One region of the Pacificispira sp. genome, then DNA from elsewhere that is predicted to be linked to it. Evidence: predicted binding sites of a transcription regulator. Region 1 holds the regulator's gene; each other region holds the start of a gene.
The links. Region 1 encodes LexA, which represses DNA repair genes until DNA is damaged. Its sites were predicted from a motif close to ATGTTCTANTTTGGTTC; they were not measured.
Positions count from the first base shown of each region.

Region 2: ACO06O_RS01385 (PA0069 family radical SAM protein) is a predicted target of LexA. The motif match lies at 6,615-6,631, and genes of this name have one in related genera.
Region 3: ACO06O_RS12495 (ImuA family protein) is a predicted target of LexA. The motif match lies at 5,662-5,678, and genes of this name have one in related genera.

Region 1 covers NZ_CBDDHE010000004.1:279,036-289,054, reverse strand. The annotation lists gene trpE (anthranilate synthase component I) at 1-710, shown strand, start outside; gene ACO06O_RS09670 (pyridoxamine 5'-phosphate oxidase family protein) at 730-1,350, shown strand; gene ACO06O_RS09665 (divergent polysaccharide deacetylase family protein) at 1,344-2,516, opposite strand; gene ACO06O_RS09660 (anthranilate synthase component II) at 2,700-3,275, shown strand; gene trpD (anthranilate phosphoribosyltransferase) at 3,302-4,348, shown strand; gene trpC (indole-3-glycerol phosphate synthase TrpC) at 4,345-5,148, shown strand; gene moaC (cyclic pyranopterin monophosphate synthase MoaC) at 5,152-5,634, shown strand; gene glp (gephyrin-like molybdotransferase Glp) at 5,631-6,839, shown strand; gene lexA (transcriptional repressor LexA) at 6,994-7,689, shown strand; gene ACO06O_RS09630 (ComEC/Rec2 family competence protein) at 7,697-9,853, opposite strand; gene gltX (glutamate--tRNA ligase) at 10,012-10,019, shown strand, end outside.
Region 2 covers NZ_CBDDHE010000002.1:278,396-288,414, reverse strand. The annotation lists gene groES (co-chaperone GroES) at 1-154, shown strand, start outside; gene groL (chaperonin GroEL) at 210-1,844, shown strand; gene ACO06O_RS01410 (pentapeptide repeat-containing protein) at 2,101-3,420, shown strand; gene ACO06O_RS01405 (sensor histidine kinase) at 3,417-4,502, shown strand; gene ACO06O_RS01400 (TetR family transcriptional regulator) at 4,531-5,163, shown strand; gene ACO06O_RS01395 (DUF6925 family protein) at 5,160-6,155, shown strand; gene ACO06O_RS01390 (hypothetical protein) at 6,162-6,497, opposite strand; gene ACO06O_RS01385 (PA0069 family radical SAM protein) at 6,656-7,774, shown strand; gene ACO06O_RS01380 (PAS domain-containing protein) at 7,896-8,390, shown strand; gene ACO06O_RS01375 (cation:proton antiporter) at 8,728-10,019, shown strand, end outside.
Region 3 covers NZ_CBDDHE010000006.1:368,349-378,367, reverse strand. The annotation lists gene ACO06O_RS12510 (tetratricopeptide repeat protein) at 1-48, shown strand, start outside; gene ACO06O_RS12505 (error-prone DNA polymerase) at 145-3,456, opposite strand; gene ACO06O_RS12500 (Y-family DNA polymerase) at 3,453-5,003, opposite strand; gene ACO06O_RS12495 (ImuA family protein) at 4,927-5,637, opposite strand; gene ACO06O_RS12490 (VOC family protein) at 5,929-6,345, shown strand; gene ACO06O_RS12485 (GNAT family N-acetyltransferase) at 6,354-6,845, shown strand; gene rfbD (dTDP-4-dehydrorhamnose reductase) at 6,856-7,761, opposite strand; gene rfbC (dTDP-4-dehydrorhamnose 3,5-epimerase) at 7,758-8,309, opposite strand; gene rfbA (glucose-1-phosphate thymidylyltransferase RfbA) at 8,306-9,199, opposite strand; gene rfbB (dTDP-glucose 4,6-dehydratase) at 9,208-10,019, opposite strand, start outside.

The DNA of each region.
Region 1 (10,019 bases):
TCTCTCTGTACCGGGCGCTGCGACGTACAAACCCCTCTCCTTTCCTGTTCTACCTGGCCTTCCGGCGCTTCTCCATCGTAGGTTCCAGTCCGGAAATCCTGGTACGGTTGCGCGACGGCAAGGTCACGATCCGTCCGATCGCCGGGACCCGCCCGCGCGGCGCGACCCGCGACGAAGACAAGGCGTTGGAAATCGACCTTCTGGCCGATCCGAAGGAATGCGCCGAACATCTCATGCTTCTGGATCTGGGCCGAAACGATGTCGGGCGCGTCGCAAAGATCGGCACGGTCGATGTGACCGACCAGTTCACCGTGGAACGCTACAGCCACGTGATGCATATCGTCTCCAACGTTGAAGGCCGCATCAAGGATGGTGAAGACGCCCTGACCGCCCTGATGGCCGGTTTCCCGGCGGGGACGGTTTCCGGTGCGCCGAAAGTGCGCGCAATGGAGATCATCGAGGAATTGGAGCCGGACCGGCGCGGCATCTATGCCGGCTGCATCGGATATTTCGGCGCCGATGGGTCGATGGATACCTGCATCGCTCTGCGAACGGCTGTGGTGAAGGACGGCAAGATGATCGTCCAGGCCGGGGCCGGAATCGTTGCCGACAGCAATCCGCAATCCGAACATCTTGAATGCGTCAACAAGGCGAAGGCCCTTGTCCGTGCGGCCCAGGAGGCCGTGCGGTTCGCATCCGGACGAAACTGACCCGAAGGGAGACCCCGCCATGCGCGACGAGCGAGTCCTGACCACTCTGGAAGACCTCGAAGCGCATTACGGAACCCCGAAGGAAACGTCCCTGGTCAAGGAGATCGACCATATCTCCGACCATTACCGGGCATTCATCGCAGCCGCACCGTTTGTCGTTCTTGCCTCCGTCGGTCCGGAAGGCCTGGACAGTTCGCCGCGCGGCGATCCCGCCGGCTTCGTTGTGGTGGAGGACGCCAAAACCGTTCTGATCCCCGACCGGCGGGGCAACAACCGCATCGACACGTTGCGCAATATTGTGCGTGACCCAAGGATCTCGCTTTTGTTCCTGATCCCCGGCGTCGGCGAGACGATGCGGATCAACGGGCGGGCCGAAATCAGCATCGACCCGGATCTGCTGTCCCGTTTCGTGATGCAGGGCAAGGAACCGCGCAGCGTCATCCGCGTTACGGTGGACCGCATCTATTTCCAGTGTCAGAAGGCCCTTGTCCGGTCGCGGCTATGGGACCCGGACACCCGGATCGACCGAAAATCGCTGCCGAGCACTGGGATGATGATCCAGGCGCTCAGCAAGAGTGATTTCGACGGGGCGTCCTACGATTCCGAATACCCGGAGCGGATGAAGCGGGAAATCTACTGAGTAGCGGCCAGTCGGCGTCGGATGATCGCCGAAACCGGTACCAGATCGAAGCCCCGCGCCTCGGCAGTCTTCAGCCAATCCGCAACGACCTCCAGTGTTTCGTCATGGGGATGGCCGATCGCAATGGCATGGCCCTGTTGCCGCGCCGTGTCTTCGACCCGTTGCAATTGACGCCGGATAAAGTCCGGCTCGATCTCATGGTCCAGAAAGACGTCGCGCACGGCATAGGGCACGCCAAGTTCCGCTGCCAGATGATAACCGGCCGTTTCCCGTGTGGTCACGGAATCCATGAATACCAAACCCCGCCGTTTCAACTCGTTGATGACCAGCCGCATGCTCTCGCGGTCGGCCGTGAAACGACTGCCCATATGGTTGTTGATGCCGATGTAACCGTCGAACTGGCTGAGATCCCAATCGAGGCGCCGGAGAATCTCCGCCGGCCCAAGTTCCTTCTGCAGTGCGTTCGGGCCAGGATCGACGCTCAGATCCTCGGGCGCCATCGGGACATGCACCATGATTTCATGTCCCTTAGCGCGGGCCGCCCGTGCCATGTCCCTCAGGTTATAGCCATAGGGTAACAGGGCGAGCGTCAGCGGGGCCGGCAGGTCGATCGTGCGCCGGCTGCGCACCTGATCGATCCCCAGATCGTCGAAAACCAGGGCGATCATGGGTCTATTCGATGCTTCGGGAGCGGGCACGGCAAAGGCCAGCCACCGTTCCGGCGGCGCTACGCGTTGCGGGCTGACGGCTGGCTGCGGTGGGCTAGCTGGGGCTTCCATAGGCGATGTTTCAGGGATCGGCGCCCGGACAACAGGGGCCGGCGGCGCCATGTTTGGGTCGGGCCGCTGCGCTTCAGGTTGAGAGCGGAGGCTCTCCTCGTAGATTCGCTTTGCGGATTCGGAGACATGAGCGGTCACCGGAAGCGGGCTGCCTTCGGGCATCGCGGCGCTGTCCTGGGGACCGACGGGCAAGGGTACGGATGCCTGGGGCGTCGGCTCACCGGGTGCCAACAAAAGTCCAATCGTCGTGCCCAGCCCGATGCCGATCAGCAGTATCGACACCGCGATTATCGGGAAAGCGATGCGCGCGCGCCGGTACCAGGGCGTCCGTGCCGCCTGGTGACTGATGCGCGCATCGCCGCTGCGCCGCTGGGGCCGTCTGGCCATTACCGGTCCGATCCTCGGTTTGGCGCCCGCCTGTCCCGGGCCCGTCCGTGCATAGGGGATTCCGCCGTCGCTTCCAATCGCCTTGGCGCGGCGTTGCGCTTTTCGCGGCCTTCACCCCTTGCTATAACGCGGCACGCGCGATTTTCCCGGGCCCCGGAGGCCCCTTTTCGACGGTGCCCGCCGATGTATCTGCTGATCGATAACTATGACAGCTTCACTTACAATCTCGTCCATTATCTGGGCGAACTTGGGGCGGAGTGCGAGGTTCACCGGAATGACCAGATTTCGGTCGAAGACTGTCTGTCCAAGAAGCCGCGCGGCATTGTCCTGTCGCCAGGTCCCTGCGACCCGCCGAAGGCCGGGATCTGCGTCGACCTGATCAAGGCGGCGGCCGAGGCCTCCATCCCGCTGCTGGGCGTCTGCCTGGGCCATCAGTCAATCGGCTTCGCTTATGGCGCGACCGTCGAGCGCGGCCCCGCACCGATGCATGGCAAGGTGTCCGAGATCGATCATGATGGGACTGGACTGTTCGACGGCCTGCCGACGCCGCTAAAGACCACACGCTATCACAGTCTGGTAGTGGCCGCGCAGAACCTGCCGGACTGTTTCACGGTCACGGCGCGCACGGCGGACGGCATCATCATGGGCATGGAACATAAGGATCGCCCGCTCCATGGCGTTCAATTCCATCCCGAAAGCATTGCGTCGGAACACGGGCACGATCTGTTGGAGAATTTCCTCCGTCGCACACGAAATTGACGGGTCAAGTAGCGGGGATACGCGGCATGGCAGCCGACATGCAGGATATGAAGCAATTGATCTCGAAAGTCGTCGGGGGCGGCGTTTTGACGACGCAAGAGGCCGAGACAGCCTTCGACATCATCATGTCGGGCGATGCGACGCCGTCCCAGATGGGCGGCTTCCTGACGGCGCTTCGGATGCGCGGGGAATCGGTTTCGGAGATTACCGGTGCAGCCAAGACGATGCGCGCCAAGGCGAAACGCATCAAGGCGCCGGCAAACGCAATGGATATTGTCGGCACCGGCGGAGACAAGCTGGGGACATATAACGTATCGACCGCCGCCGCCCTGGTCGTCGCGGCGGCCGGCGTGCCTATTGCGAAGCATGGTAACCGCGCCGCATCGTCCAAATCCGGCACGGCCGACGCGCTGTCGCAATTGGGCGTCGATCTGGATTGCCCATTCGCCAATATCGAGCGATCGATCGTCGAGGCGGGCATCGGGTTCATGACCGCGCCCCGACACCACGGCGCCATCCGCAACGTCATGCCGACCCGGATGGAACTGGGCATCCCGACGATCTTCAACATTCTGGGCCCGCTCTCCAATCCGGCCCTGGTTACGCGCTATCTGATCGGCTGCTTCCGTGCCGAATTCATTGAAAAGATGGCCGAAACACTCGGTGATCTGGGGGCGGAACGTGCCTGGGTCGTGCACGGCCACAGCGGCATGGACGAGATCAGCACGACCGGCCCGACCAGTGTCGCGGCCCTGGAAGGCGGCAAGGTCACCTGTTTCGAAATCACCCCGGAAGACGCCGGTCTGCCCCGCGCGTCGCTTTCGGAATTGCTGGGGGGAACGCCGGAACAGAATGCTACGGCGATCACGGCATTGCTGGACGGCGCTACCTCCGCCTATCGCGACATTGTTCTGTTCAATGCCGGCGCCGCCCTGATGATCGCCGATAAGGTTGCGTCACTGCGCGATGGCGTCGCTTTGGCAGCGGAGACCATCGATTCTGGCAAGGCCAAAACCGTTCTGGCCGGGCTTGTCCGCGTCACCAACGATTACCCCAAGGAGACCGTGGAATGAGCGACGTTCTGGCCAAGATCTGCGCGGACAAGCGGGACCACATTGCAGCACGCAAAACCGCCATTCCGGAGACCGAAATCCGGCAGCACGCCGAATCCGCGCCGCGGCCCCGGGGGTTTGCCGAGGCGTTGAGCCGGAAAGCAGAGGCTGGCGACTACGCGTTGATCGCGGAGATCAAGAAGGCGTCGCCATCGAAAGGCCTGATCCGGCCCGATTTCGCGCCGGTCGCTTTGGCCCGCGCTTATCGTAAGGGCGGCGCGGCATGCTTGTCGGTGCTGACGGACGAACCCTATTTCCAGGGTAAGGATCAATATCTGACCGCCGCGCGCACGGCGGTCGATCTGCCGGTTCTGCGCAAGGACTTCATGCTGGACCCGTATCAGGTCTATGAGGCCCGGGCGCTTGGCGCCGACTGCATTCTGCTGATCATGGCCGCGCTCGAAGACAGCATGGCCGCGACGCTGGAAAGCCTGGCCATGGAACTGGGGATGGATGTCCTGGTGGAAGTGCACGATGCCGAGGAGATGGATCGCGCCCTCACCCTGCGCTCGACCTTGCTTGGCGTAAACAACCGCAATCTCAAGACGTTGGAGATTGACCTGAAGACGACGGAAGAGCTGTCGGCAATGGTTCCCGAGGGCAAGGTACTGGTGGCGGAAAGCGGTCTCTACGCCCCAGCCGACCTGGCCCGGATGGCCCGTGCCGGCGCGATGCGCTTCCTGGTCGGGGAATCGCTGATGCGGCAGGACGATGTCGAGGCCGCGACGCGCGCCCTGTTGTCCCGCGCAGAAGCGGCCTGATCCATGACAGGGTCCCTCACCCATTTCGACGCGCAGGGCAATGCCGTGATGGTCGACGTCTCGGCAAAGGACGAGACGGAACGGTCTGCCACGGCGCGCGGTCTTGTTCGGATGTCGCCGGAAACCGTCGCGACCATTCGGGACGGCAAGGTCAAAAAGGGCGATCCGCTGACGGTGGCGCAGCTGGCGGGGATCATGGGGGCGAAAAAGACCCCGGATCTGATCCCGCTGTGCCACCCGTTGCCTCTGAGCTCCGTGAAGGTCTTCCTGACCCTCAATGAGGCCGACAACGCGGTGGAGATTGAGGCGACGGTCAAGCTCAAGGGCCGTACCGGCGTCGAGATGGAAGCCCTGACGGCCGTGTCGGTCGCGGCCCTGACGGTCTATGACATGGTCAAGGCCGTGGACAAGGCCATGCACATCACCGATATCCATCTGGTTCACAAGGCCGGCGGCAAATCCGGCGAATACCGGGCGGCGCCATGATCTCCGTCGCGGAGGCGCGATCGAGAATTCTGGCATCCCTCAAGCCGGTGGGCACGGAAACGGTGGCCCTGGCTGACGCCTTGGACCGGGTCCTGGCGGTCCCGCTCGATGCCTTTAGGCTGCAGCCGCCGAAAGACATGTCCGCGATGGACGGATATGCGGTCCGCGCATCGGATCTGCACATGATTCCGGTGGACTTGAAGGTTGTCGCGGAAGTCGCCGCGGGGGCTTCCTATGACGGCACCGTGCCGCCCGGCAGCTGTGTTCGGATATTCACCGGCGCGCCCCTTCCCGACGGGACAGATACGATCGTCATTCAAGAGGATACCCAGGCCGACGAGGACGCGGGTACGGTCCGAATCCTGGAAAGCGCCAGCCTCGGCACCTATGTCCGCCCCGCCGGATTGGATTTCAAACCGGGTGATACGCTGCTGCAGGCCGGCCATCGCATGACACCGCGCTCGATCGGCCTTGCGGCGGCGATGAACCGGCCCTGGCTGACGGTGCACAGACGCCCGCGCGTGGCGATCCTGTCCACGGGCGATGAAATCGTGTTACCGGGCGATCCGTTGGGTGAAAACCAGATCGTCAGTTCCAACGGTCCCGCCCTCGCCGCCGCCGTGACACGGGCGGGCGGCTTGCCAACCTTGCTGCCCGTGGCGAAGGACGACCCGGAGGCTCTGCGCGCTATCGCCGCCGGCGCGGCCGGTCATGATCTGGTCCTGACAACCGGCGGCGCATCGGTCGGCAAACACGACCTGATCGGCTCCGCCCTCGGCGAGGCCGGCCTGGAACTCGACTTCTGGAAGATTGCGATGCGCCCCGGCAAGCCCTTGATGTTCGGGATGCTGGCAGGCGTGCCCATGCTGGGGCTGCCGGGCAATCCGGTTTCCGCCCTGGTCTGTTTCCTGTTGTTCGGAATGCCGGCCATCGCGAAGCTTGTGGGCATGGGAGATACCGAACCTCAATTCGCCAGGGCTGTCCTGACCGGTCCGCTGCCCGAGAATGACCGCCGGGAGGATTATCTGCGGGCCGATCTGGCACGCGAATCGGATGGAACCCTGCATGTTACACCCTATTCCCGGCAGGACAGTTCCATGATGCGTCGTCTCGCGACGGCCGGATGTCTGATCCGGCGGGCACCGCATGCCGGATCGGCACAGGCCGGTGACCCCGTTGAAATTATTGACCTTTCGTCTTTCTAAGGCATCTCTTCGACTGAATATGTTCCTGTTTGTCCGCGTCATGTTCTAATTTTGCCCCTTGACACGCAATGTGAACAAAATTAGTCCAATAAATGTTCAACGACCGTGGCGGGGCTGGATTCCCGCCCTCGATTGACTACAAGGAGCGGATGGAATGCTGACGCGCAAACAATACGAACTTCTGATGTTCATTCACGACCGGCTGCAGAATTCCGGCGTATCCCCCTCCTTTGAAGAAATGAAGGAAGCGTTGGACCTGAAATCCAAATCGGGCATTCACCGCCTCATTACCGGACTTGAGGAACGCGGATTTCTGCGCCGGCTTCCCAACCGGGCCCGCGCGTTGGAAGTCGTGCGCCTGCCCGAAAACACCGCGCCGGAGCAGTTGCCGATCCGCAATCGCCGGGTCGAAATGCTGCGCCAGAAGGAAGTCGGCAGCCGCCGCTCGATGATGCGCGGTGGCGGTAACACCGTGCAATTGTCACTTTATGGCCGGATCGCTGCCGGTACGCCGATCGAGGCGCTGCGCGATCATTCGATGCTGGTGGATGTCCCAGCGACCCTATTGGGGCGCGGCGACCATTATGCGCTGGAGGTCGAGGGCGATTCCATGATCGACGCGGGCATTCTGGACGGCGACACGGTGGTGATCGAACGTTCCGAACATGCCAGCAACGGCGATATCGTGGTCGCCTTGGTCGAAGGGCATGAGGTGACGTTGAAACGTCTGCGCCGCAAGGGCGACAGCGTGGCCCTGGAACCCGCCAACTCGAACTACGAAACTCGGATTTACCGGCCCGATCAGGTCAATATTCAGGGCCGTCTTGTCGGATTGCTGCGGAAGTACTGATCCGGATTCAGCGCGCCCGTGTCCAGGGGCGTTCTCCGCGCCGCTCCTCCACCGTCACCAGTCTCAACCCGTCCCGGCCGGCATAGACGGCATATGTACCGTTGCGCTTCAGATCGGCCGGGTTAACGACCTGGACCTCGACGCAAAGAGATGGATGGGCGACAACCGGCGCACGGACGAGTGTCGATAAGGCACAATCCTCCCGAAGCGCCCTCGGATCGCTCACGAAGGACAAGGTCACGGTCTTGCCATTCGTAAGGCGTAGGGCCAGGGCGCAGCCTAGCGGATCGCAGCGGATCGGCGCGTCGGGTGTTTTGGCGAGGTCTTGCCAGTCGCCAAGAACCGGATAGGCGGTTTTCTCGCTCCACACATTCTGTGCAAAACGTTCCTTGCGGGAGGATTCGAGCCACAGCCCGTCCCGCCAGACGATGGCTGCCTGTTCGCCATCCTCATGCAGGATCGCAATTGGCGCCGCCATCCAGTAAGGCGATAGGATCCCGGCGATCAGGACGGGCAGGCCACAGAACCGCCAGGCCCGTTGCCAGATCGCACACCAAAGCCCCCCAACCGCCACCAGGGCCAGGCCCCATTCCGGCATGGCAGGGATCTGGGCAACCGAACCCGGCAGGTCGGCGACCTGTTCCGCGATCCAAAGAACCGCATCGATCCCCCATCCCGCTCCCATGGCCGGGATAGCCTCCAGGCCTATCGGCATCAGCGCAAGGCTCAGAAGGCCGAGTGGCATGACCACGAAAGTCACGATGGGAACCGCCACGAGATTGGCCAGAACGGAATAATGCGCCACCTGTCCGAAATGGTAGATCGCGAATGGGGCTGTAGCGACACCCGCGATCACCGTGGTCAGGCAAACGGCGGCGAGATACCGGACGGTCTTCCCGTGGGGCCCGTCCGTATCGATCCTTCCCGCCCAAAGCCGGTACTGCTCATAGACCGCGACCAATGCGATGACGGCGGCGAAAGATAACTGAAAACTGGGGCCGACGATGCTCTCCGGCGCCAGGATCAAGACCGCCCCGGCGGCGACCGCAACCAGCCGCATCGAAATCGCCAGCCGGTCGGTCAGGACCGCGATCAGAACAATCCCGGTCATCAGAAAGGCCCGCTGGGTCGGGATCGTGGCGCCGGACAAGATCAGATAGGCAAAACTGGCGATCAAGGCTGCAGCCGCCGCCCATTTCTTGATGGGCCGGTCGCGTGCCCAGGATTCACTCAAAGCCAGGCAGGTCCGCATGGTCACGAATACGATTGCCGCGACCATCCCGATATGCAGGCCTGAAATCGCCAGCAAGTGGGCCAGGCCCGACCGACGCAGATCCTCCAGCACGGGTTCCGGAACGCCGGACCGGTCCCCCGTCAGCAGCGCGGCCAGGACATGCCCCGACACATCAGGCCGCGCGGTGCGCAGCCGTGTAGACAGATCGGCACGAAACCGCTCGATGGCTGCGAGAATCTGGTCCGCCGGACTTATGGATGCGTCCGACCGAACCAAACGCCAGTGCGAAAAAGCGAACCCGACGCCACCCAACCGGTCGAACCAGGCACTGCGCGCGAAATCATATGCACCCGGGAAACTCGGGCGCGGTGGCGGAGAGACCCGGGCGGTCACCTGGATGCGCTGACCGATGATGGGCGCAGGATCGTCACGCCTCAGCTTTATGCGGATGGCTTCGGGCAGCGCGCCATTCCTCCACCATCCCGGTACCGCCAGATTTTCCAATCGGACCCGCGCGCCGTCGGCAAAGGGTTCGACCGCCACGACCCGCCCCGATACGCCGGACAGGACCCGCTCTCCCGCAAGGACGGGGGCTTCCGCGCGTGCTGTGGACCATCCGGCGATGATAAGACCGATTGCGGCGGCAGCGGGCAGAGCGAACAGGGCCGACCAAGCATCGGCCCGGCGCCACCAAGCCCAAACCAAGGCGACCGCGCAAATCGACAGAAGCGTAAATCCTGCTTCAATCGGCGGCTCGGATGGCAAGGCGAAGTAAACCGCGATGCCGGCGCCTAGAAAGACGGGCAACCACAAGGCCCAGCGTTCCCGCTCCGCCTTCAGCAGAACAAACGGAATGGCGGCAGCGTCACGCAGTGTCAGAGGCCGACCGCGCGGGACGGCCTCCGCCCCAAACATCCGATACCAACGCATGCCCATCCATCTTCCTCCGAAGCATGCGACCATAGATCGTAATTCATGACGATGCGACAGCCGTTTTCGGGCTTTGCCGCTGCCGTCCCGCCTGTGGTAAACGACCGACGTCCCATCAATCGTCCGGGACCGCCGCCCCTTGCCTGTCAGGAGTGACCATGACCGT
Region 2 (10,019 bases), on a different contig from region 1:
CCGTGCCCTGGATGTGAAAGCCGGCGACCTGGTGCTTTTCGGCAAATGGTCCGGCACGGAAGTGAAGATCGACGGCGAAGAGCTGCTGATCATGAAGGAAAGCGACATCCTGGGCGTCCTGGACGTGCAGGTTGCCAAGAAGAAGGCCGCCTAAGACGGGGTCTTCGGACAAACCGTTACTGCCACAACCTGATACGGAGTAGCGAATTATGGCTGCGAAAGAAGTTAAATTCTCGACCGACGCGCGCGACCGCATGCTGCGCGGCGTCGACATCCTGGCGAATGCCGTCAAAGTCACGCTGGGCCCGAAAGGCCGCAACGTCGTGATCGACAAAGCCTTCGGCGCCCCGCGCATCACGAAGGACGGCGTCACGGTCGCCAAGGAAATCGAACTGAAGGACAAGTTCGAAAACATGGGCGCCCAGATGGTGCGCGAAGTCGCGTCGAAGACAAACGATCTGGCCGGTGACGGCACGACGACGGCGACGGTCCTGGCCCAGGCCATCGTGCGCGAAGGCGCCAAGGCCGTGGCCGCCGGCATGAACCCGATGGACCTGAAGCGCGGCATCGATCTGGCCGTCGAAGCGGTCGTCGCGGATATCGCCAAGCGCGCCCGCAAGATCCAGAAGAACAGCGAAATCGCCCAGGTCGGCACGATTTCCGCGAACGGCGACAAGTCGGTCGGCGACATGATCGCCGAAGCGATGGAAAAGGTCGGCAACGAAGGCGTCATCACGGTTGAAGAAGCCAAGTCGCTGGATACCGAACTGGAAGTCGTCGAAGGCATGCAGTTCGACCGCGGCTACCTGTCGCCGTACTTCGTGACCGACAGCGACCGCATGCAGGCCGAACTGGAAGACCCGTACATCCTGCTGCACGAAAAGAAACTGTCCAACCTGCAGGCCATGCTGCCGGTTCTGGAAGCGGTTGTTCAGAACGGCAAGCCGTTGCTGATCATCGCGGAAGACGTCGAAGGCGAAGCGCTGGCGACCCTGGTCGTCAACAAGCTGCGCGGCGGCCTGAAGGTCGCGGCCGTCAAGGCGCCGGGCTTCGGCGATCGTCGCAAGGCAATGCTGGAAGACATGGCCATCCTGACGGGCGGTACGGTCATTTCCGAAGACGTCGGCATCAAAATGGAAAACGTGACCCTGGACATGCTGGGCCGCGCCAAGAAAGTGTCGATCACGAAGGACGAAACCACCGTCGTCGACGGCGCCGGCAAGAAGAAGGAAATCGAAGCGCGCTGCAGCCAGATCAAGGCGCAGATCGAATCGACCACTTCCGACTATGACCGCGAGAAGCTGCAGGAACGCCTGGCGAAGCTGGCGGGCGGCGTTGCCGTCATCCGCGTCGGCGGTGCGACCGAAGTGGAAGTGAAAGAGAAGAAGGACCGCGTCGACGACGCCCTTCACGCGACCCGCGCGGCCGTGGAAGAAGGCATTGTCGCCGGTGGCGGTACCGCGCTTCTCTATTCGCTGAAGGCCCTGGAGAAGGTCACTGCCGGCAACGACGACCAGAAGGTCGGCATCGAAATCATCCGCAAGGCCCTGACCGCCCCGGCGCGTCAGATCGCCGACAACGCGGGTGCGGACGGCGCCGTCATCGTCGGCAAGCTGCGCGAATCGAAGGACACCAACTGGGGTTACAACGCCCAGACCGGCGAATTCGTCGACCTGATGAAGGAAGGCGTCATCGACCCGGCGAAGGTCGTCCGTTGCGCCCTGCAGGATGCCGCGTCGGTGTCCGGCCTGCTGATCACGACCGAAGCCATGGTCGCGGACAAGCCGGAACCCAAAGATCACAGCCATGGCGGCGGCATGCCGGACATGGGCGGCATGATGTAAGCCTGTCGGCTTCATCCGCAAACTGTTCCGGGAAGGGCGGCGCAATCTGCGCCGCCCTTTCTCTTTTCCGGCTGCGGGGCCCGGAATCACAACGATTTCTTAACCGTTCCTGATGCCTAATCCCGGGGCTGAGCGGGCGGGCCGCACAGGAAATCCCTTGGTTGGCGAGGCGCTGACTGGAAAATTCAATCGCTTCCCATACTATGGTTAACGGCGGGATTTGATGGGAAGTGTTGAAAGAAGTCAGCCGGGGCGTATGACCAAAGAAGATTTGGACTCCATTATTTCGGCCCATGAGCGGTTTCTGGAACGAAAGCCGAGCGGCAAGCGTGCCTTGTTGAAATACGCCGCGCTGGATGGCGCGGTAATGCAGGGGCGATTGTTGGACGAGGCCGATTTCAGCGGTGCCAGCCTGACAAATGCCAGGATGGACCGGTCATCCTTTCAGTTTGCGAATTTCTATGGCGCGAATTTGACCCGTGCCGTTCTGGACGGCGCGAAGCTGCATCGGTCGGATTTGCGCGGCGCGTGTTTCCGGGGCGCCTCGCTGAATGGCGCGATGATGACCGAAGTCGATGTTCGCGAAGCGGTCTTGGCCCAGGCCGACAAGCATGCGGGGCTGGAAAATCTGGAAGGTCATGCCCAATCCCCGGACATGTCCGGTGCGTCGGTGCATGGTGCGAACATGACCGGCGCCAAGATCGGCAACAGCTTTGCCCTCGCCGCCGATTTCACGGGCGCGGAGATGCGTGGTGTCACCTTCAGGCAGGCGGATTTGCGCAATGCGGTCTTCACCAACGCCAATTTGAAAGGGACCAGCTTTTCCGGCTGCCGTGTCGACAATGCCGACTTCCGGGGCGCGATCCTGACGGAGGTTGAGGTCGTCGACAGTACGTTCGATGGGGCGGACCTGACAGGCGCGATCGCGGACTACGCACTGATGACCAGCCCGTCCCTTGCCAATGCGAAATTGCCGGAAACTTTCGCGGAGGCTGAGGAAGACATCGATGTGATGAAGGCCGCGCACCGGAAATGGGTACAGTCGAATTCGACGGAAGGCGCGCGGCTGACGCTGGAAGGCGTCTCTCTGCGCGGCGTTGACTGGCAGGGCGCGGTCCTGTCGGCGGCGCTGGTGCGGCGGACCTGCCTCTACGAGGCGGACCTCTCCGTCGCCAATATGGCGTTGATCGACCTGACCGGCAGCGATCTGCGCATGGCGAAGCTTATCGAGGCGGATCTGCGAGGGGCCCGCCTTGGCGGCGCGCATTGCAATGAAGCGGACCTGACGGACGCGAATTTGAGCCCCCTTGTCCTGACCGATCGCAAGCGCACGATGTCGGCCAATTTGAAGAATGCCGTTCTGACCGGCGCGCGTCTGTGCAACGCGGACCTCAACCGGGCCGACCTGACCAATGCGGATCTGCGTCGCGCGGATCTGACCGGCACGAATTTCACGGGGGCCATTCTGAACGGTGCCAGCCTGGAGGGTGCGGTCATATCGCCTGAGACGAATTTCGAAAGCTGTCAGGCGGAAGGGTGCATCGGCTTCCCGGCGGCGGAAGGTGGCGACCGATGAAAGGCCGCTCCACCCCATTGCCTTTGCCCTGGGTCGAACTGGACGGCGATGTCATCGTCAATGCGGACGTGTCGGCAATGGCGATACTGGCGGGGTCGGGTCGCGGTGTCCTCGGTCAGAAGTTGTGGAATTTCGTCGATCTCGGGGAAGGCGCGGAGGCACCCGTCGATCCTTCGGCATTTGCCGGACGCTGGATCCCGGCGCGCCTGAAATCGGGCGGCGGGCTGGCGATGATGTTCGATCAGAACGGCGTCGGTGGCGGCGATTCCGGACAGGCCTGGCCGGTCTATCTGTTGAAGACGGACGGGACGGGGGCGATCACCGAGCGGTCCCTTCCGAATGAGGCGCTGACACAGCTGTTTTCGAACCTGTCGCATGAAATGCTGACCCCGTTGAACGCGGTTATCGGGTTCAGCGAGGTCATAAGCCATCAGCATTTCGGCCCGGTGCCGGAGCGCTATCGAAGCTATTCCGACGACATCAACGCGTCGGGCCAGTATCTGCTGGCCATGGTCAAGAGCATGCTGGAACTGGGCAAGTTGAGTTCCGGGCCGGATGCGATGGATGAATCGACGGTCGAACTGGGTGTGGTGATCGATCAAGCCGTGCGGATCGTCGGCAATCTGGCGGGCGAGAAGGGCAGCACGGTGACGTTGAGCGGGTTCGATGCCGCGCCCACACTGTTCGCCGATGAACTGAAACTGACCCAGGTTTTCACAAATCTCCTTTCCAACGCCCTCAAATACTCACAAAGGGGCAGTGAGATACGCGCCGTCTATGATGGCGTGACCGGCGGTTTCGCGGTCCTCCGCGTGATCGACAACGGTATCGGAATGTCGAGCAACGATGTCGCCACCGCGCTGATGCCCTTCGGCCGGGCGTCCTACAGTTTCAACGCGGCGGAATCCGGAACGGGGCTTGGCTTGCCGATCGCGCGCGCTATCGTGATTTCCCATGGTGGCTGGCTCGAAATCAAAAGCAGCCCCGGCATGGGCACTACGGTCATCATCGGCCTGCCGGAGGACCGGGTGTTGAGCGACGATGACGGCGGATTGGCCGGCCTGTTGGGGGCGGTCGAATGATAGGATCAACGGATCGGATCGCCCGGCGATGGAACGAAAGACGGATTCGGAAATTGAGACAGCCGCGATCGACGCGGCCTTGTCCCTGTTCGCGGAACGTGGGTATCGGGATGTCCGGCTGACCGACATCGCGGCCCAAGCAGGCTGCGATCTGGGGGATCTACGTCGGTGTTTCGACGGCAAGACGGCCCTTCTCACCCGGTTCCTGGTTCGGATCGACGCCGCGATCCTGGCAGACGACCCGGAGTTCGGTGAGGAAGAAAGCGTTCGCGACCGGCTGTTCGATCTGCTGATGCGCCGCTTCGACGCCCTGCAGCCGCACCGCGACGCGCTTCTGGCAATCCGAAGGGACCTGCCCGGCGATCCGGCGGTGGTCATCGAAATGGCGCCGCAGGGGCTGCGTGCCATGGCCTGGTATCTGGAGGCGGCGGGCGAATCCGCGGACGGTGTCGCCGGGGCGTTGCGGGTCAAGGGCCTGGCGGCGATCTGGCTGCATTGCCTGCGGGTCTGGTTCGAGGATAACTCCGAGGACCTGTCGAAGACCATGGCCGCACTGGACAAGGCCCTTTCCCAGGCGGAGCGGGCGGTGCGCTGGTTGCCCTCCTTCAAACCCGTTGCGGGTCGCGCTGCCGCGGACGATGCGGACGGGGCGCCCGCTTGAAGGACATCGTTGAAGTCGTTCACCGGTACCTGAGGGATTCCGATACAAGTTGGACGGTTGCCGTCTTCGGCGCGATTGCAGAATACCACACCGTGCAAGGCCAACCGCAGGAGGTACGGTTGTCTGCGGACGGCGGCACGATCGTCGGGGTTGGCGGGGCGTTGCGTGTCGCCCTGTCCGGGCCGGTCCGGCTCGCCCCTTATGAATTTCTGACAAAACGGCGCGACTTTTGGCTGCACGGGGTCAATCTGTGTCTGCCGGAGGACGTGGCGGATATCGGCTGTGGCAAGTTTGGGTTGGCTGAGCTGGGGCCGGACGAAAAGGCAATCCGGCAAGACGATCGTTCCGCCATTCTGTTCGATCTGGGATTGGGGCGTCCGACCTTGCAGGCGATGATCCGAACCGCAGATCCGGCGCTGATCAAGGCATTGCGCGGCCAAATCGGTCGTAATCTTCTGGGGGCGGAAGGGGCAGAGGCTTATCGCCTGATCCTTGCCGGGCAGCCGCACCGCGTATTTCAAAGCCGCCTGGGCCGGGTGGAGGTCTACAATCCGATCCCCGCACCGGATGGGCGGACCGCGCCCGGGCCGCATACCCATATCCTGCCCGATCTTCTGGCATCCGGCCGGACCCATTCCGCCAATGTGCCGGTGCCGCCGGGCCATGTGCCTGTGCTGCATTTCTGTCCGCCGAACCCGATCCTGCAGCGCGACGGCGAAGCCGCGCCGACATTGGATCGCAACCACATGGCGGCGTTCGATGCCCTGTTGGACCGTTTCGGGGAGGCGGAGTTGGAGGCGGCGAAACGCCTGGCGCGCGACGGTGTCCGTGCAGGAAGCCCGCCGCCCGACACGACCGACCTGTCCCGGCGGGAACGCACGGCGATCCGGGTCGCCTTGCGCAAGCTGGCGGCCTGTTCGCCGGGGGATGCGGCCGTGGCGCACTGGCAGGAGGCGTTCGAGACCCAGCCCGCCATCCCGCCGGTCGCGTGACCAAAATCAGATGATGTCGTCCTCGTCGGTGACGAGGTTGCTGAGCGCGGAGAGGCTTTTGCGCAGCTTCTGACGGGCCATCAGCTTGCGCTGCGCCTCGACCGGGAAATCGGTGAAGTTCAGGATGTTCCGCGAGACCAGAACGTCGATCAAATCCTCGGAGATACGCGCCATCTCCGTATCGGTCGCGCTCAGGCGGTCCATCATTGCGCTGGGGCTGGCCCCGCGCAGATAGCGGATCACCTCGGGATGGTCGTTCGGCAGAAATTCCTTGGCATGCGGGGCCGGGCGGTCGCCGATTCCGTTGATCCGGCCTTCGTCGTCGCGTGAAACATACGGCATGGACCGTTCCGTCCTTTCCTTCCAGACAGGTTCGCAGAGTGTAGGAACGGCCCGGGAATCCCGCAACCGGACTGCGCCAAATACCCTGAAAATGCGAAACGGACATTATGTCCCTTTTTGTTCTTTATTTATTCCTATTTTGTTTGTAGGTTGGGTCCATGAACATCGGCTATCAAACGACCCAGGCGGACCCTCGCCCCGACCGCCCGACCAAGGGGCGGGGTTCCGTGACGAATCGCACCGGACGGTTCGAACGGCATGAAACGGCGAGGATCGACGATGGCTGGCTGCTGGCCGAGGATGTCGACGGTACCGGCACGCCGCCGCCGAAGACCAAGCTGGGCGTCGATGGCGCGCGCAAGGTAATCACGCGGAACGACAGTCCGGATGTCCCCTTTGACCGGTCGATCAACCCTTATCGCGGTTGCGAGCATGGTTGCGTCTATTGTTTCGCCCGGCCGACACATGCTTATCTCGGCCTGTCGCCCGGCCTCGATTTCGAAACGAAACTGTTCTGGAAACCCAACGCGGCGGAACTGCTGGTTCGGGAACTGGCCAAACCGTCCTATCGCTGTGCTCCGATCGCCTTCGGAACCAATACCGATCCCTATCAACCGGTTGAGCGGCAGACGGAGGCGACGCGCGGCCTGTTACGGGTCCTGAACGAGGCGCGCCATCCCTATACCATCGTGACCAAGAATGCCCTGGTCTGCCGGGATTTGGATTTACTGGTTCCGGCGGCGCGGGAGAACCGGGTGCGGGTCATGCTGTCCGTCACCACGCTGGACCGGCATCTGGCGAACAAGATGGAACCCCGCGCCAGCACACCGGAGAAGCGCATCGCCGCGATCCGTCGCCTGACGGAAGCGGGGGTTCCGACCGGCGTTCTGGTTGCGCCGGTGATCCCGGCGCTGAACGACCATGAGATCGAAACGATCCTGGAACGGGTGGTGGAGGCGGGTGCCGTGTCCGCCGGTTATGTGATGCTGCGACTGCCCCTGGAGATCAAGGACCTGTTCCAGGAATGGTTGCACGCCCATTATCCCGACCGTGCCGAACGGGTCCTGTCCTTGATACGGCAAAGCCGGGACGGCGCGCTGAATCAGGCTCAGTTTGGCAAGCGCATGCGCGGCACCGGGCCCTTTGCGGATTTGATCGCAAACCGGTTCCGCCTTGCCCGCCGCAAGCTCGGTCTCGATACGCGCCGCCAGTCGGATCTGGATTGCAGCGCTTTCATTGCCCCCAAACTGCCCAGCCCGCAGATGGATTTGTTTTGATTTCAAGGCGTTCGACCGCCAGTAGCAAATTGCACGGCATTCTGTGCCAGCATTGGTTCGACAGGGCCCGTTAACCTTGTTATGCAGCGCCCATCGAGGCGCGAACATGAAGGTTTGTCGGATGGCCACCGACCCGTTTCCCCGTGACGAAGCAGAACCCGCCGGTTCCATGGTAACCACGTTCAACGCGGCCGACCTGCCGACCGTCGGTCAGCAGGACGCTTTCGTCTATTGGACGCAATTGCCGAAGACGGCGGACGTGCCGTCGATCGAACATATCGACCCCCTGGCCCTGCCGCGTTCGGCGCTGACCATGATGGCCGTGTTGGAGGTCGTCGATCAGGACTTTCTGGTACGCCTTGCGGGAACGGCGCTGACCGACATGCTGGGTAAGGAATTCACCGGGGCGAAGATCAGCGATTTGCCGGATGCCGATGACGGGACGGAACGTCTGTTTTGGGCAGTGCGTCACCGTCGCCCCTATTACTCGCGGTCGACCCTGACCTGGGCGCCGAAGAGCTTCCGGCGATACGGTGTCCTGACGCTGCCCTTCGGCGATGAAGGGCCAGTGAGCCGCCTGCTCCTCATCTTCGACTTTGAGAAGACCCAGACCTAGAGCGGTATGCGATCAGATGGAACCGCCTGAGACGCCATCTTCGGTTTCCTGGTTAGGAGCGGCGCGCGTGGCGATGCGGGGCATCGGAAGCGTGCCGCGACGCGGTCCAGGGAGCCAAAGACGGCGCCGAAGGTCGGCATGGCGGGCCGTCGGTGTCGTCGCGACGGCTGGACGATGCCCCGCATCGCCTGCGCCGACGCTTCTAACCGACAACCCGCCATGCCGATCTCAGGTGATTCCATCTGATCGCATACCGCTCTAGATCCGCTGAAATCTTTCAGCAATTTCACGGCTTTGTCCTATTCGCCCGGAAATTCCATGCTAAGATGGCGGCATCATGCACGGTGCTTCTGATCTCACGGGAATTGCAATTGTAGCCGTCGCCGCCGTTCTGTGCGGCATGGTCATGGTCCGGCTCAGGCAGCCGGCGATTATCGGCTATATCTTCGCCGGTCTGATCCTGGGACCGAACGGCCTATCCCTGGTCGACAACCGAGAAACCATCGATCTTCTGGCGCAGCTCGGCGTCATCATGCTGCTGTATTTCATCGGCATGGAGCTGAGCCTGCGCAGTTTCCGGACCATCTGGAAGGTCGCCATCGTCTCCGCCCTGGCTCAGATCGGCCTGTCGGTCGGCGCGCTATATGTGCTGGGCGGGCTGTTCGATTGGCCCCGGGAATGGGCGATTCTGTTCGGGTTCTGCCTCGCCCTGTCGTCGACCGCTGTCGCGGTGAAGGTGCTGGAGGATACCGGGGAACTTCGCAACAATGTCGGGCGCCTGGCCGTCGGCATCCTGATCGCCCAGGATCTGGCGGTCGCGCCGATGCTGGTCGTGATCGGCAATATGGCGTCCGAGAGTGAAGGCGCCATCCTGCACATGATCCTGGAAGTGGCGCTGTCGATCGGGATTCTGGTGCTCATCATCCTGTTCCTGACGCGACGCGCGAAGGTCGATCTGCCCTTCCACCAGATTGTCAGCAAGAATGCCGATCTGAAGCCATTGGCGGCTTTCGCCTTCTGTTTCGGCTTCGCGACCATCGCCGGTGTCATCGGCCTGTCGCCCGCCTTCGGTGCCTTCCTGGCCGGGTTGATCGTCGGCAACAGCGCCCAGCGTCAGGAAGTCCACGAGAATGCCGGCCCGATCCAGGCGATCCTGATGATGGTCTTTTTCCTGTCTATCGGCCTGTTGATCGATCTGCCATTTGTCTGGGAGAACATCTGGCTGTTGATCGGCCTCATGGTCTTCGTTGCCGTGTTCAAGACGGCGCTGAACGTCTTCATCCTGCGCCTGCAGGGGCAGAATTGGCAGACCGCCTTTTCTGTTTCGCTGGTCATCGGGCAGCTGGGGGAATTCTCTTTCGTGATGGCGGCGGTGGCACTGTCGTCCAATGTGATCGGGCCGGAAATCCACAAGATGATCGTGGCCCTGACGGTTTTCTCCCTGGTGACCAGCCCGCTGATGTTCGACCTGAACAAGCGTATCCGGCACCGGGCGGCGGGGCATATTTCAAGCGTCGGGGGGCTGCTGCGCTTCGCCTATTTCCGCGAATGGCAGGTGACGAAGCGGACGTCCAGGACGCTGTTCGCCGTTGCGTTCCGGATCGCGACCTGGCTTCAAATCCGCATCGA
Region 3 (10,019 bases), on a different contig from region 1:
AGCGAACTCCTTGTAAGCCGCGCCAGCGCCTTGTCCGCGGCGGCATGACCTCAGAAAGGAACGCAAAGTGATGCATCATTTGAGCCGTCCCCCAAGCGCGCCCGGTAATAATGAGGAACAGGGGCAACAGTCTCTGCTCCACCATTAGTGAAAGTTGTGGCTGTCTACCTTTAAAGGATTGGGTCGGGTTGGGCCGGTGAAGAGGGCGAGGATGTGGAGAGTGGTTGGGGGGAATGGTTTTGCCGGGGTGGCTTTCAAGGTCAGGGACCGGGGGTGACCGCCTTTGCGGCGTTCGAAGCGGAGGGTGCCGATGGTGTGGTCGAGGAGGCCGGTCAGGTCGAAAAGCTTGTCGGCGACGACATGGGTCACCCGGTCTTCGATTTGCAGGCTGCCCTCTACGCCGAGAATGGGTGCGGTCATCAGAACCCGTCGATAGGCCTCGAACACCTTGGACCAGACGACGATATTGGCGAGACCGGTCTCGTCCTCCATCGTCAGGAAGACAACGCCCGCCGATGTGCTTGGCCGCTGCCGCACGATGACCAGCCCGGCATGGCTGACCGGCTTGCCATCCCCGACCTCCGGCAAGCCCCGGGCGGTGCGCACGCCGGCTGCGTTCAATTGACCGCGGATCAGTGACATGGGATGCGCGTGTAACGACAGGCGCAAACTGGAATAATCCATCACGACCTCCTCGCCCAAGCTCATTTCGGGCAGTAGGACAGGGCTTTCAGGGCCGAATTCCGCCGAAACGCCTTGGTTATGGGTGTGGCCGCTCAAAACGCCGAACAGCGGCAGGTCGGGCGGCGCCTTGCGCCCGCTTCCGAACCGCTTGGCCCGCCACAGCGCCTCGCGCCGGGACAGGCCTAAGGACGCGAAGGCGTCGGCATCGGCCAATTTCTCCAGAACGTCGGGGGAAAGCCCGGCCTGCCGCGCCATCATGTAGAGATCCTGATACCCCCCATTCGGCCGGTTGGAGACGATGGCCAAAGCGTCGGTGTCCGACAGCCCCCTTATCTGCCGGAAACCGAGACGCAAGGCATAGCGGCGGCCTCCATCCGGCGATTCCAGGGTATTGTCCCAGGTGCTGTAATTGATGTCGACGGGCCGGACCGTCACGCCGTGGTTGCGGGCGTCCTGGACGATCTGGGCCGGGGCGTAGAAGCCCATGGGCTGACTGTTCAGCAGGGCGCAGGCGAAAATGTCCGGGTGGTGGCATTTCAGCCAGGCCGAGACATAGACCAGCAGCGCGAAGCTGGCGGCGTGGCTTTCCGGGAAACCGTATTCGGCGAAACCCTCGATCTGTTTGAAGCAGTGTTCGGCGAATTCCGGATCGTATCTGTTCTTTGCCATGCCAGCGAGGAACTTGTCGCGATGGTTCTGTATCTGCCCGGTCCGCTTGAAGGTCGCCATGGCGCGGCGCAGACGGTCCGCTTCTTCCGGCGTATAGCCGGCGGCGACAATGGCGATCTGCATAGCCTGTTCCTGGAACAGCGGCACGCCATAGGTCCGCTCCAGCACCGATCTGAGGGCGGGTGACGGATAGGTGATCGGCTCCTTGCCTTGCCGCCGCTTCAGATAGGGATGGACCATGCCGCCCTGGATCGGGCCGGGCCGGACGATTGCGACCTCCACCACCAGATCGTAGAGCCGCGCCGGCTTCAGGCGCGGCAACATGGACATCTGGGCGCGGGATTCGACCTGGAAGACACCGATACTGTCCGCCTTCTGCAGCATGGCATAGGTCGCGGAGTCGTTGGCGGCGCGGAAGGAGGCCATGTCCATCGAGACGCCCTTGTGGGAGCGCAGCAGATCAAGGCTCTTGCGGATGCAGGTCAGCATGCCGAGTCCCAGGACATCGACCTTCAGGATGCCCAAGGCGTCGATATCGTCCTTGTCCCATTCGATCGTCGTGCGGTCCTTCATCGCCGCGTTGGCGACGGGCGACAATTCGACCAGGGGCCCGCGCGTGATGACGAAGCCGCCGACATGTTGCGACAGGTGCCGGGGAAAGCCGATCAACTCGGCGCTGAGCCCCAGAACGGCGTTCAGACGCGGATCGTCGGGATCCAGACCGGCTTCCCGCACATGCGCCGGGTCGACGCCGCTGGAGCCGCTGCCCCAGACGGTGCGGGCAAGCTTGGCCAAGCTGTCCTCGCTGATGCCGAAGACGCGGCCGACCTCGCGCACCGCGCTGCGGCTGCGATAGGAGATGACGGTGGCGGTCAGCCCCGCGCGCTCCCGGCCGTATCGGCGATAGATATACTGGATCACCTCCTCGCGCCGTTCATGTTCGAAATCGACATCGATATCCGGCGGTTCGCCGCGCTGTTCGCTGACGAAACGCTCAAAGAGCAGGTTATGGGTGTCGGGATCCACCTCGGTGATGCCCAGACAATAGCAGACGGTCGAATTCGCCGCGGAGCCTCGCCCCTGGCACAGAATCCCTTCGCCGCGGGCGAAGGAAACAATGTCGTGAACGGTCAGGAAGTAGGGTTCGAATTGTAGCCGGGAAATTAAGCGCAATTCCTTGTCGATACCGTCCCGGACCTTCTGAGGGATGCCGTCGGGATAGCGTTTGCGCGCGCCGTCCCAGGTCAGTCGGGCAAGCCGGTCCGGTGGGCTTTCCCCGTCGCCGCCATTCTCGTCCGGATATTCGTAACGCAACTCCGTCAGGCTGAACCGGCAGCGCTCGGCGATCTCCACGGTGCGGGCCAGCCAGTCCGGATGATCGGGGAACAGGGCCGCCATCTCCGCCGGCGATTTCACATGCCGTTCCGCGTTGGGGAACAGCCGGAAGCCGGCGTTTTCCAGCCGGCAGCCTTCACGAATGCAGGTGACGGTATCCAGCAACGGCTTGCGGGCCGGGATATGCATATGGACGTCGTTGGTAACGACCGGTGGAATGGCCCATTGCCGCTCCACCCATTCGGTGAAGTCCAGTCGCGCCCGGTCGAACCCGTCATAGAACCGGCCGACCGCGAGATACAGGCTTTGCCCGAACGTGCCCTTCAGTTCGGGCAGGCGGTTGGTAAAGTCAGGGCAGGGGCGGGTCGGCTGAACCGCGATGAACAGCGAACCCTTCCGGGCGTCGGCGACGTCTTCCAGATACAATTCGCATTGCCCCTTCGGCGCCCGGCGCTTGCCGAGGGTCAACAGGCGGCACAGCCGGCCATAGGCGGCACGGTCCGTTGGGTAGCATAAAAGCGACGGGGCGTCGGCCAGATCCAGCCGGACGCCGGGATGGAAGGCGACGCCCTGGTCCTGCGCGGCCATATGGGCGCGCACCACGCCGGCGAAACTGTTGCGGTCGGTCACGCCAATGGCATGCAGGCCCTTGTCCCGGGCGGCCTGCATCAATTCCTCGCCATGGGACGCACCGCGCAGGAAGCTGAAATTCGTGGCGGTCTGCAGTTCGGCATAGGCCGGCCCCGGTTTGCGGGAAGACGGAGTCATGAAAAGATTCCCTGAACCGACCATTGGTCGTCTCCCGCCGCCCGTTCCCGGCACAACCACAGACGCCGCCCCTTCGGTCCCGTGACCTGGTAATAGTCGCGCAACCCCTCTACCGGAGAGCGATCAAGCGCCGTCCACCATTCGGGCCACACTCTTTCCGGCCCCTCCATCCTGTCTGCCGGGAAGGTCATGCGCCGCCATGTGATGGCATTCGGCGTGCCGCTATCGGGGCAGAAGGTCACGTCGACGGGCTCGGGCCGGGTGAAAAAGCGCAGCGGGCGGGGCGGGAGGTCATCCGGTGCGCCCGCGCCGTCGGACGATATGCCGGATCTGCGGAACAGCCTGTCCGGCCGGTGACCGGGCAGGATTCCGGCCCGGTATGCCGCCTGCCCCTTCAACCGATGGCCAAGCCGGTCCATCAAAGCACCCAGCGCCAGCTTGTCCGGCGCGCCGACATCGTTTTCCAGGTCGGTCTGCCGGGTCTTCAGCGGCTCCACTCTGCGGGCCCAGATCAGGCTCTCCTCGATCCCGAAACCGGGATCCACCGTGGTCAGCCGATCTTCCAGCAATCGGAAGAGATGCGGCGCGGCCGCGGTCGGCAGGCTAGTGCCGACGGTTACGGCGCAGATCGTGCCATCGACCCGCCGGTACTGTGCCGCCAATTGCCGGACACCCAGCCCTTCCTCGCGCAATTGGGCGCAAAGCCGGTCCAGCAGATGCCGCGTGCTGTCGCGCAAACCCGTACCGTCGATCAGCGGTTCCGGCCACGAACGGCGCAGGGAATGCAGACGGGGCGGCTGATTGTAGGACAGATGTTCGGGCAGTCGGCCCAGAAGCTGATCCAGTCGGCGCAGCACGACGCCGCCGGCGCGTGCCATCAGACTGGCGCGGGGCAGGGGGTACAGATCGGCGATCCGCCGCAATCCCAGCCGGGCCAACAGGTCCGCGCTGTTATCCGAAAGGCGCAGGGCCTGTACGGGAAAATCCGCGGCCGCGTCCCGGGTCCCGCCGGGCGGCATATGCCCCCCTTCGGTGTGATAACGCGCGGCCGCCCAGGCCCCGCCCGGCGTATCCGCCATGCCCAGACGGGTATCGTACCCCATCGACGTGACTTGCCGGTGGATGGCGTCCGCCATACCCGCCTCGCCGCCGAACAGATGGGCGCAGCCGGTGATGTTCAGCCACAGGCCGCCATCGCCGTAATCGGGGATGTCTGTCGTCCGGCGCTCCACCGCGACCCAGGGACTGTACCGGTCCGCCCAACGCGACAGGGTCTGAAGTACCGCGCGGTCCTGGTCCCGCCGGGCGGGCAGGGTAACCAAACTGGGCAGGATCGCGCGGGCGTCCGCCAACGGCATGCCGCTATGAAGGCGCGCCTGCAGACCGGGGCGGTTGATGCCCAAAAGCCGGACCACGCCGCCCGCCGCCTCCGTTACGGCGAAGGGCTGTCGGATCAAGTCGGCGTCCAGGTCAGGCGGCGGTTTGCGGATGTAGCGATCGGTCGCCAACCGTGGCAGCCAAATATAGAGAAACCGGTGCGTCGTCATGATCGATCCTCCATTCCCCGGGGCATAATCCCTGCCCCCGTATCAAACGGACCGCCGTCCCGCCGGGGCGGGAGGCGACATACCATCGGCTGCGTGCCGGAGTCGGCGGCGCGGCAGCCCCGCCAATCCCGGCCAGACTCAATAGGATGGCCAGGCTGCCGCCTTCCTCGGCGGCGAGTTGCAGGCGGCGCCCCGCGACGGTGTCGGGCGGGGGCAACTCGGCGATGACGGCGTCGGCCTGGGCCGATCGCAGAATTTCCTCAAAGGCCCAGAACCCTTCACGCGGCCGGGGCGCGTCGATGAAAATCATCCGCGCGGCCTGATCCTGCTGCAGGGCGGGAGGATACAGACGGCCGCTATCCAGGCTGCCCGGGGCGGTGATCCAGAAAACCGGCTTCCCCCGGCCATGGCGTTGCATACCCTGGCGGACCATGGTCAGGGCGAACCCCGTCGCGGCGGCATCCCCGGCCGGCCCTTCGATCTGGTGCAGCCCGGACCAGGGCAGGCCTATCGCGTCCTGTCCGAACGACAGGGAAAAGAGCCGCCCCCCGGCTACGCCGGCATCGGGACGCCACTGCGCTTCCACCTGACGCAGGGCGTCGCGGGCGCGTTGAAAACGTTCTGATTGATCCATTTTTGTTCTCATCATTCTCCATTCTTGTTCTTCTGATATTCCAGAGTCAAGGATTGAGAACAAATCATGGACATGACGTTGTTCTGTGCCCCGTTCTTCCCGTCACACGGGTTATGTGAAGAGACCGGAAGGGGGCGTGGGCGAGGAGGAAACCGCGTCCCTGGAACCGCATTGTGCGGAGGAATAGATGCGATTCATCGGATTTGTCGCCCCGTAGGGGCGGCGCTAAACTCCCGCGTGTCCGCGAGAGAGATCCGCGCGAAGCTGCGGCGAAAGCAGGGAGGCCGGTCGATGGCCGTCACGTTCAACCATACGATCATCCACGCCCGGGACAATCAGGCGAGCGCAGCGTTCCTGACCGAAATTCTGGGACTGCAGCCGCATCGGACCCTGGCGCATTTCGCCGTCGTCCAGGTCGGGGTGACGTCGCTGGATTATTTGACAACGGACGGGGAGATCACGCCCCGTCACTTCGCCTTTCAGGTTAGCGAACCCGAATTCGATGAAATCTTCGCCCGGATCACGGCGCGGGGATTGTCCTATTGGGCCGATCCGTTCCGGAACCAACCGGGCGCGATCAATCACTGGGATGACGGGCGCGGCGTCTATTTCGACGATCCCGACGGTCATCTCATGGAAGTCCTGACCCGGTCCTATGGCAGCGGTGGGCTGGACGCGGAACACCCCAACCCGCTTTTGACGCAATGACCGCCCGGATGCCCCCTGTGCTGCGGGATGCCTGCCCGGCCGATGTGCCGGTGCTGGCCCAGATTTGGTACGATGGATGGCAGGACGGCCATGCCGGGCTGGTGCCGGAAAAGCTGGCCCGCAACCGGACGCTGGAAAGCTTTGCCGATCGTTTGATGGATGGCCTCCCTCAGGTGCGGGTGGTTGAGCTGGAGACGGGGGTCGCCGGATTCCACATGATCCTGGACGACGAGTTGAACCAGTTCTTTCTGGCCGCGGCGGCGCGGGGCCGGGGCGTGGCCGATTATATGATGGCGGATGCGGAGGAGCGGTTCCGGGCCGCCGGACGGGCAACGGCCTGGCTGGCCTGCGCCATCGGTAATGACCGCGCGGCACGGTTCTATGAGAAGCAGGGTTGGAATCGGGTGGGCGTGATAACCAGCCGGCTGAAAACGCCGGAAGGGGAGGTGCCGCTGGATGTCTGGCGGTACGAGCGCGTCATTCCCGCAGGGCCGGTCTAAACGCCGCCGTTTATGCCTTCGCGGCGAGGCGGCGGAGATCAGGCGCGATGGCGGTCACGTGATCCCGCAAGGCGTGCTGCCAGGCCGGCATGCCGACGCCGAAGATCTGATCCAAACCGGAGGAATCCAATGCGCTGTAATCCGGCCGCCGGGCCGGGCTGGGAAAACGGTCGGACGCGACCGGTTCCAGCCGGGCGCAGCGGATCGGCACGCCTTGTCCTCGCGCCAATTCCAATGCTTCTGCAATAAGGTCGTAGCGGCTCGCCGCACCCCGGCAGGCCGCATGGTGAATTCCGCCGCCGGTCAACGGTTGCGCCAGAATGGCCCAGATCAGGCGGGCCAGGTCGGGGGCGGCGGTCGGGCTGCCGGTCTGGTCGGTAACGACCTGCAGCGCCTCCCGTTTCAAGGCGGCGGCCAGCATGCGGTCGACGAAACCCGTCCCGAAATCGGGACCGTAAAGATAGGAGGTCCGCAGGATCACCGCATTGGGCATCGCGTCCCGCACCCGGGCCTCACCTGCCGCCTTGGTCCGGCCATAGGCGTTGAGCGGCGCGACCGGCATGTCCGGCTGGATCGGCAGATGCGGTCCATGGCCGAAAACGAAATCCGTCGAGATATGGATCAGACGCGCCCCGTTCTCTGCGGCCCATGCCGCGAGAACCCGGGGTGCCTCCGCATTGACAAGGCCCGCCGCTGCCTCGTCCTTTTCCGCCGCGTCGACATCCGTATAGGCGGCGGCGTTGACGATCCAGGCGGGCCGCAATCGGTCGAGGATCGCCGGCAGATCGCCGGGGCGGGCCAGATCGAACGCGTCGCGCGGTGGGGCATGGTAGCGCCGGTCCGGCGGCGCGGTCAGGGACAGCGCCCGTCCCAATTGACCGGTGCCGCCGGTTATCAAGCCCGGCCCGTGGGTCATGATGCCATATGGCAGCGCGGCGCGGCGGCGAAGGATACGCCGTTCAGGTCCTTGTCGCTGATGATCGGGTCCGCCAGCGGCCAGTCGATCCCGATATCGGAATCGTCCCAGCGGATACAGACTTCCTGCTGTGGGGCATAGGCGCCGTCGACCTTGTAGAAGACGATCGTATCGTCGCTGAGCGCCTGATAGCCATGGGCGAAGCCGCGCGGAACCCAGAAGCATTGCGGGGTCTGCGCGCTCAGTTCCACCGAAACCCACCGGCCCAATGTCGGACTGTCTGCGCGCAGATCGACGGCGACATCCAGGATCGCGCCGTTCAGGACACAAAGCAGTTTTCCCTGCATTTCCGGGTTTTGGTAATGAAGTCCGCGCAACACCCGCCGGGATGAGCGCACGATATTATCCTGCAGGAAGGGATCCTGGAATCCGATCTCGGCGAAGGCGTCGGCATTCCAGGGAATGTCGAATCGCCCGCGATGATCTCCAAAGGACGGATGGTCGATCACCAGGGGGCCGTCCAGCGACGAAAACCGCGTGACCTTCACCGAATTCTCCCATTGGCATCGACCAGGCGGCGCAGATAGCCGGCATAGTCGGACCCGGCATAGCCGTCGGCCAGCCGGGTGATCTCCGCCGCGCCGATCCATCCCTGGCGCAACGCGATCTCCTCCAGGCAGGCGACTTTCAAACCCTGGCGGCGTTCGATCGCGGCGATGAATTCGGCGGCGTCCTGAAGGGCGTCCGGTGTGCCGGTGTCCAGCCACGCCGTACCCCGGCCGAACTGCCGGACCCGAAGGCGACCGTCGCGCAGGTAGAGGCGGTTCAGATCCGTGATTTCCAGTTCCCCGCGGGGCGACGGGACCAACTGCCGGGCCAGTGCCGGGGCGGATGCGTCATAGAAGTAAAGGCCGGTGACCGCGAGATTGGATTTCGGCTGCTGTGGTTTTTCTTCCAACGACAGGGCGGTGCCGTTCTCGTCCATTTCCACCACGCCGTAGCGCCCGGGATCGGCGACCGGATAGGCGAAGATGCTGGCCCCGTCCCGCTGGGCATTGGTTTCCTGCAGAAGGCCGCTCAATCCCTGTCCGAAGAACAGATTGTCACCCAGGATCAGGGCCGATGGCGCGCCGTCCAGGAAGGGTTCGGCGATGGTCAATGCCTGGGCAATCCCTTCCGGCTTGGCCTGTTCGGCATAGTCGAAGGTTAGTCCCAGTTCAGCGCCGGTTCCAAACAATTCCCGGAATTTCGGCAGGTCGCGCGGGGTTGAGATGATCAGGATTTCCCGGATACCCGCCAGCATCAGGATCGAGACCGGATAGAAGATCATCGGTTTGTCGTAGATCGGCAGAAGCTGTTTGCTGAGCACACGCGTCATCGGGTAGAGCCGTGTCCCCGACCCGCCGGACAATACGATTCCCTTGCGTGCGGTGGTCATGTTCTACCCTATTCCGCCGCGCCCAGGCGTTCGCCGTCATAGCGGGATGCCATCACGTCGCGCCACCAGGCTTCATTTTCGAGATACCAGGCCACCGTCCGGCGCAGTCCGGCTTGCAACGGTTCCGACGCCCGCCAACCCAGTTCACGGGCGGTGAGCGCCGGATCGATCGCATACCGGCGGTCATGACCGGGCCGGTCCGCCACATGCCGGATCTGACCGGCATAGCCGCGCCCGCCCGCCGCCGGCCGCAGACGGTCCAACTCGGCGCAGATCGTTGTTACGACGCTCAGATTCTCCGCCTCTTCATAACCGGCGAGATTGTAGGCCTTGCCCGGCTCGCCCCGGTCGAGAACCGCGGCGATCCCGGCGCAATGATCGTCCAGATACAGCCATTCCCGGCGTTGCTTTCCGTCGCCATAGACCGGGAGACTCTGTCCGTCCAGCGCGCGGGCGATCATCAACGGGATCAGCTTTTCGGGAAATTGCCAGGGGCCGTAGGTATTGGCCGGGCGCGCGACCACGGTCGGTAGACCGTAGGTTTGGAAATAGGCGCGCACGAAGGCTTCCGCCGCCGCCTTCGACGCCGCGTAGGGAGAGTTCGGCAGGAATGCATCCGCCTCGGTAAAGGCCCGCTCTCCGGCGGCGCCATAGACCTCGTCGGTGGAGACATGCAGGAACCGAAAATCCCGGCGCTGATCCGCCGTCAGACCGTCGCGGAAATATCCCAGACAGGCGTCCAGCAGTTCGAACGTGCCAACGGTGTTGTTTTCCACAAAGGCGCGGGGGGCGTCGATGGAGCGGTCGACATGGGATTCGG